One region of the Acidovorax lacteus genome, then DNA from elsewhere that is predicted to be linked to it. Evidence: predicted binding sites of a transcription regulator. Region 1 holds the regulator's gene; each other region holds the start of a gene.

What was found. The regulator sigma-54, encoded in region 1, starts transcription at its own class of promoters, with help from an activator protein. The targets are predictions, from matches to a motif close to TGGCANGNAANCTGCTTT.
Region 2: ABD866_RS09815 (ammonium transporter) is a predicted target of sigma-54. The motif match lies at 1,172-1,189, and genes of this name have one in related genera.
Region 3: ABD866_RS14105 (ANTAR domain-containing response regulator) is a predicted target of sigma-54. The motif match lies at 1,016-1,033, and genes of this name have one in related genera.

Annotation. Positions count from the first base shown of each region.
Region 1 covers NZ_BAABEX010000024.1:151,934-154,197, forward strand. The annotation lists gene ABD866_RS11555 (uracil-DNA glycosylase) at 1-380, shown strand, start outside; gene ABD866_RS11560 (RNA polymerase factor sigma-54) at 432-2,024, opposite strand; gene lptB (LPS export ABC transporter ATP-binding protein) at 2,137-2,264, opposite strand, start outside.
Region 2 covers NZ_BAABEX010000013.1:92,855-95,118, forward strand. The annotation lists gene ABD866_RS09810 (sulfite exporter TauE/SafE family protein) at 98-856, opposite strand; gene ABD866_RS09815 (ammonium transporter) at 1,271-2,264, shown strand, end outside.
Region 3 covers NZ_BAABEX010000029.1:274,599-276,862, forward strand. The annotation lists gene ABD866_RS14105 (ANTAR domain-containing response regulator) at 379-1,005, opposite strand; gene ABD866_RS14110 (branched-chain amino acid ABC transporter substrate-binding protein) at 1,224-2,264, shown strand, end outside.

The sequences.
Region 1 (2,264 bases):
CGCCCGCCTGGCCCGAGCCCGGCGGCAGCCTCGTCAAATGGGCGCGCAACGGGGTGCTGCTGCTCAACACCTGCCTCACCGTGGAAGAAGCCCAGCCCGCCAGCCATGCCGGCCGCGGCTGGGAGGTGCTGACCGACGCCGTGATTCGCCACGTGGCCCAGGGCCCACGCCCGGTGGTGTTCATGCTGTGGGGCTCGCACGCGCAGAGCAAGCGCCCGCTCATCGACCACCAGCGCCATCTGGTGCTCACGGCCAACCACCCGTCGCCGCTGTCGGCACTGCGCCCGCCTGCGCCCTTCATTGGCTGCGGACACTTCGGGCGTGCGCGCGCGTTTCGGGAACAGCAGGAGCAGCGCGAGGCCGCGGGCGGCGCGGGCTGAGGCGCGCGGGCGGTACAGCCCCACCCGTAGGCCGCGCCACGCGGGGCCCTCTCAGAGCGCCTTGCGCAAGTTGGCAGGCGCGATCTTCAGCGCCTCGCGGTATTTGGCCACCGTGCGGCGCGCGCATTCGATGCCCTGCTCCTTGAGCATCTCGGCGATCTGGCTGTCCGACAAGGGCTTGGCCGGGCTTTCGGCCGCCACAAACTGCTTGATCAGCGCGCGCACGGCGGTGCTCGATGCGTTGCCGCCGGTCTCAGTGCCCAGGCCCGAGCCAAAGAAGTACTTGAGCTCGAAAGTGCCGATGGGCGTGGCCATGTACTTGGCCGTGGTCACGCGGCTGATGGTGGATTCATGCAGGCCCAGCTCGTCGGCAATGTCACGCAGCACCAGCGGGCGCATGGCCAGCTCGCCATGCACGAAGAACGCGCGCTGGCGATCCACGATGGCGCGCGACACGCGCAGGATGGTGTCGAAGCGCTGCTGGATGTTCTTGATGAACCAGCGCGCCTCTTGCAGCCGCTGCTGGAGCGCCTGGTGGCCTTCGCCGCCGCGGTGGCCGCGCAGCGCGCCCGCGTACACGTCGTGCACGCGCAGGCGCGGCATCACATCCGGGTTGAGCTGCACCACAAACTGGGGCTGCCCCTCGCGGCTGCGGGCCGCCTTGCGCACGATCACATCGGGTACCACCACATGCCGCTCCACATCGGCAAAGCGGCGGCCCGGGCGCGGCTCCAGCCGTGCGATCAGCGCCATGGCGGCGCGCGTGCGCTCTTCGCCCTCGCCCGTGGCCTGCGTGAGCCGCCGCACATCGCGGCGTGCCAGCTGCTCCAGCGGCTGGTCGCAAATGCACAAGGCCGCACGCACCACGGCAGGATCGGTGTCGTCGTCCTCGTCGGCTGCCAGGGCTGAAAGCTGCAGGCGCAGGCATTCGGCCAGGTTGCGCGCCCCCACGCCCACCGGCTCCAGGCTTTGCAGCAGGCGAAGGGCCACGGTGAAGCGGTGCACCAGCTCTTCGAGCTGCTCCAGATCGTCATCGCCCGCCAAACCCCGGGCTAGGTCTTCGAGCGGGTCTTCCAGGTAGCCGTCGTCAGTCAGCGATTCGATGAGAAAGCGCAATGCGGCGCGGTCCACCTCATTCAGGCGCAGGGCCAGCGCCTGCCGATGCAGAAAGTCGGTGAGCGACTCGTGCGCATGGGCCAGGTCGGTGGCGTCTGTCTCGTCCTCTTCGCCGCCATTGCGCTGGCGCGCAGGGGCGTCACCGCCCCACTCGGTGTCGTTGGCCGACCATTCCACGCTGCCATCGCCCTCCCAGTCGGGCGCGGTGTCGCCCAAGGGGGGCTCAGCGCCTTCGCTGGGCGTGGCGCTGTCGGCAAGGCGCTCGCCGGTCTCCAGCGCCGGGGCCACGCGTGCGGCTTCGTCGGCCGCGTAGTCGTCGGTCTGCGCAGGGGCATCGGCCTCGGCCATGCCGAAATCTTCGCGCACAGCCTCGTCGGCGGTGCGCTCCAGGAACGGGTTGTCGTCGAGCATCTGCTCGACTTCTTGCGACAGCTCCAGCGTGGACAGCTGCAGCAGCCGGATCGACTGCTGCAACTGCGGCGTGAGCGCGAGATGCTGCGAGACGCGCAGCGACAGACCGGGCTTCATCACACCCACGCGGCCGCTGCGCGGCCCCCGAATCGCCACCGGCCGCTGCCAGGCGCGCGCGTCTGGCCGGTCGGCTGCGCACAGCGCATCGTCAGAAACAGCACCGCCACGGCTACATCCGGAAGTGTTCGCCCAGGTACACCCGGCGCACCTCGGCGTTGTCCACGATCTCCGAGGGCGTGCCCTGCGCCAGTACCTTGCCTTCGCTGATGATGAAGGCGTGGTCGCAGATGCCCAGGG
Region 2 (2,264 bases), on a different contig from region 1:
ATTATAGGGAAGGCCTTGTTTTGCTTGACAAGCAGCGTGAGATGGCAGTGGTGTTAAGCAAACACCGAGCCATGTCGCTGCAAAGCAAGGGTGCCATTCAACGCAGAAAGGCGTCGTAACCTGTCTTGAGGATCAGCGCGCTGACCACGCAGATGAAGATCCAGCGCACGAAACCCGTGCCGTGGCGCAGCGCCATGTGCGTGCCCAGCAGGCTGCCGACCACGTTGGCCACGGCCAGCATCAGGGCGATGTGCCACCACACATGGCCCTTGAGGCCGAACAGCACGATGGCCGCGATGTTGGTCGCGCAATTCAGCAGCTTGGCCGCGGCCGATGCGTTGAGGAAGTCGTAGCCCAGCACCCGCACCAGCAGAAACACGAAGAAGCTTCCGGTGCCGGGGCCGAAGAAGCCATCGTAGAAGCCGATGACCAGTCCGATGACGCTGGCGACCAGGGCCTCACGGCGTCCGTCAAAGTGCGGGGTGTGGTGCTGTCCCAGGTTCTTTTTGGCCAGCGTGTAGGCCAGCACGGCCAGCAGCACCAGAGGCAGCAGCTTGCGCAGGAACTCGGGCGACACCAGGGTCACCGTCCAGGCGCCCGCCATCGACCCGGCAAACCCGGCCGCCGCCGCGGGCAGCAGGGCCTGCCAGCGCATCTGCACTTTGCGGCTGTACTGCCAGGTGGCCATGGAGGTGCCCCAGACCGACACCGCCTTGTTGGTGCCCAGCAGCGTGGCGGGGGCAGTGCCTGGAAAGGCCGCGAACAGCGCGGGCACCATCACCAGGCCGCCGCCGCCCACGATCGCATCCACAAACCCGGCCAGCAGCGAGGCGCACCCGATGAAAAACCATTCCATGCCCGGATTGTCGCACCTCGGCCGCTATGGATTTGTGAGCGAAGCGGGCGGCCGCAGGCAACAAAAAAGCGCTGGGATCGCCAGCGCTTGGGAAGGATATGCACCTCATGCGGGTGCTTGCAATCGTGTCGTTCGAGCTTGAAGTGTCTCCTCGGGCTCCTCTGCAGCGCACCGCGGTGCGCGTTGAGTGCATGCACTGTAGCGGTTGCACTGCCCTGGTGCATTGGGGCTAACCCGCCCCCGCTTGTGGGGCGCTGGGGCCCAGCGCGGGCCCTTGAGCCGCCCCGCCGGGGGGGCAGGGCGCGCAGGCCAGGCTGGCATGTGTTGTGCTGAGGCCTGCCCAACAACAGCACAGGGAGCGAATGCATGGGCGCAATCAACAGGGCCGGGTGGTGTGCGGACGCGCGGTGGGGGATGTGGGTCGGCGCGTGGGCGACACCCGTGGCCTGGGCGCAGGAGGCGCCGGCCGCGGTGGCCGCAGCCACAGCGCCGTTGGCACGTCCGGGGCTGGTGCCCGTCGGCCAGATCAACGGGGCCGACACCGCCTGGCTCATGACGGCCACGGCGCTGGTGCTCTTGATGACGCTGCCTGGCATTGCGCTGTTTTATGCCGGTATGGTGCGCCGCAAGAACGTGCTGAACACCATGGCCAGCGTGGTCGCGATTGCCGCGCTGGTGAGCCTGCTGTGGTACGGGGTTGCGTATTCGCTGGCCTTCACCCCCGGCGCGGGCGGGTTGGCCGGCTGGATTGGCGGCTTCGAGCGCGCGGGCTTTGCGGGGCTGGAGTACCAGCACGCCACGGGCCGCGTGGCCGTGAGCCATGTGGCGCCCCATGTGCCCGAGTCGGTGTATTCGATGTTCCAGCTCAGCTTTGCCATCATCACCGCGGCGCTGATGGTGGGGGCGTTTGTCGAGCGCATGCGCTTTGGTGCCATGTTGCTCTTTGTGGGGCTGTGGACGGTCTGTGTGTACGCGCCCGTGGCCCACTGGGTCTGGGAGCCGGGCGGCTGGCTCGCGCAGCTCGGTGCGCTCGACTTTGCGGGCGGCTCGGTGGTGCACGTCAACGCCGGGGTGGCCGGGCTGGTGTGCGCGTGGTTCCTGGGCCGCCGCCTGGGCTACGGGCGCGAGGCGTTCGAGCCCTACAGCCTGGCCTTCACCATGGTGGGCTCGGGCCTGCTGTGGGTGGGTTGGTTCGGCTTCAATGCGGGCTCGGCCATTGCGGCCGACGGGCGTGCGGGGTTGGCGCTGGCGGCCACGCACCTGGCCGCCGCGGCCGGGGCGCTGGCCTGGATGCTGGGCGAATGGGTGGTGCGCGGGCGGCCGTCGCTGCTGGGCCTGTGCTCGGGCCTGGTGGCCGGGCTGGTGGCCATTACGCCGGCTGCCGGGTTTGTCACGCCGCGCTCGGCGG
Region 3 (2,264 bases), on a different contig from region 1:
AGGCGTCCTCACGCCGCGCGACGGGCCTTGGGCCTGCATGCGCACGGGTGGGGACGCCTTTGTCCGGAAGGGCCTTGGAGGTTCCGCCATTGGAACCCTTGGGTGCCCAGGCACAACCAGCCTTGGCTGTGCGCACGACAACTTGCAAGGCCCGTGCCAGATACTGCTTGCTATTACTTTGATAGCTGCTCGTGCTTGATTCATAAGCACGAGCAGCCTATTTTGTGCAGATGCCTGCCGCCTGACGCAGCTACGATGGCCACGGGCAGGTGCCATGCAAGAGGGCGGACGCAGACCGTAGGCACCCGGCGTGCACCGGCTTTGTGCGGCGCACCATCCGTGCGCAGGGCGTGCCCGGCGCGATCCGCGCGACGGCCGTCAGCCCAGCAGATCGGCCACGTCCAGGATGCGCTGGGCCACGTCCACGAGCTTCAGGCCCTTGTCCATGGCCGTCTTGCGCAGCTTGTCGTAGGCCTGTTGCTCGGTCAGGCCCTGGCGCTGCATCAGCAGGCCCTTGGCGCGGTCGATGGTTTTGCGGCCCTGCAGCTCGCTGCGGGCATCGGCCAGTTCGGCGCGCAGCGCCTGCTCGTGCTGGAAGCGGGCCATGGCCACATCCAGAATCGGGCGGATGCGCTGCGGCGCAAGCCCGGCCACGATGTAAGCCGTCACCCCCGCGGCCACGGCGTCCTTGACGTGCGAGGTGTCCTCGTCGTTGGTGAACATCACGATCGGGCGGCGCTCCTCGCGCGTGGCCATCACCACATGCTCCAGCGCGTCGCGGGCCTCGCTTTCGGCGTCCACAATGATCAGGTCGGGCTGCAACTGCGCAATGCGGTCGCTCAGAAACACATCGGCCGGCAGCGTGGCGATGAGGTTGAAGTCGTTTTCCAGCAGGCCGATGCGCAGAGCCTTCGAGCGCTCGGCCTGCTGGCGGGCGTGGTCGTCGTCCGGGTCGGTCACGGCCAGGTCGGGGGCCACCACCACAATGCGCAGGGACTCGGTCATGCCCACAGGGCAAGCAATAAATACGCCACAGGGACATGTCGGGCTGGCCAAATCACCCCCACCCAAGGCCGGGGGGGTGCAGCGCCAGCCCCGGCGCAGGGCTTTTGGGGTCTGAAACTTGCTAATGTCCGGGGGCGCCCACGGGCATACCCGCTAGCGGTTCCACCATCCGTCTTATATACATCCGGACACTTTTTCTCTTTCCTGGAGTTTCGAGCATGAACCATCACTTTGTCCGACGCCGTTTTGCCCTGGCCACCGTGGCGGCCTGCATCGCGTCGGCCGGCCTGCTCAGCGGGTGCAGCAAGGTGCCTGACACCATCAAGATCGGCGTGGCGCAGCCCCTATCGGGGCCGCTGGCGTCGCTGGGGCAGGATCTGCTCAACGGCGTGCAACTGGCAGTGCAGGAGCTGAACCAGAGCGGTTTCTCGGTGGACGGCAAGCGCGTCACGCTGGAAGTGGTGTCGGTGGACGACAAGGCCGACGCCGCCACCGGCAAGGCTGTGGCCCAGCAACTGGTGGATGCCGGTGTGGTGGCCGTGATCGGTCACCTGAACTCGGGCGTGAGCATCGAGGCCGCGCCCGTGTACGCCGCCAAGAACATCGCGCAGATCGCGATCTCGACCAACCCGCGCTTCACGCAGCTGGGGCTGCCCACCACGTTCCGCATGGTCGCCAACGACACCCTGCAGGCGCGTGCCATCGGCTCTTTTGCGGCCTCCCAGCTCGGGGCCAGCCGCTATGCGGCGCTGGACGACGGCACCCCCTACGGCAAGGGGCTGGCCGATGGCGCAGCCGAGCAACTCAAGGCTGAAAAGAAGGAAGTGGTGGTGCGCAAGTCGTTCGACGACAAGACCACCGCATTCGACGAGTTGGCCGCCGAGCTCAAGGCTGCCAACGTCGAGGTGATCGTCTCCACGCTCAATGATTTCCAGGCGCTGGCCTTGCTGGAAGCGCTGCGCAAGGTGGGCCACACCAAGGTCAACCTGCTGGGCGGCGACACCATCAAGACCACCGACATGGCCAAGGCCACAGGCATGGTCGATGGCGTGTTCGCCACCTCGCCCGTGCTCGAAGCCCGGGAATTCACGGCCGGCAAGCCCTTCCTGGAGAAGTACATCGCCGCCTACAAGAAGCCCCCGGCCTACGGCGGCCACTACAGCTACGACAGCACCTACGTGCTCTCGGCCGCCATCCAGAAGGCCAAGTCGGCCGACCCGGCCGATGTGACCAAGGCGCTCAAGTCCATCAACGGCTAC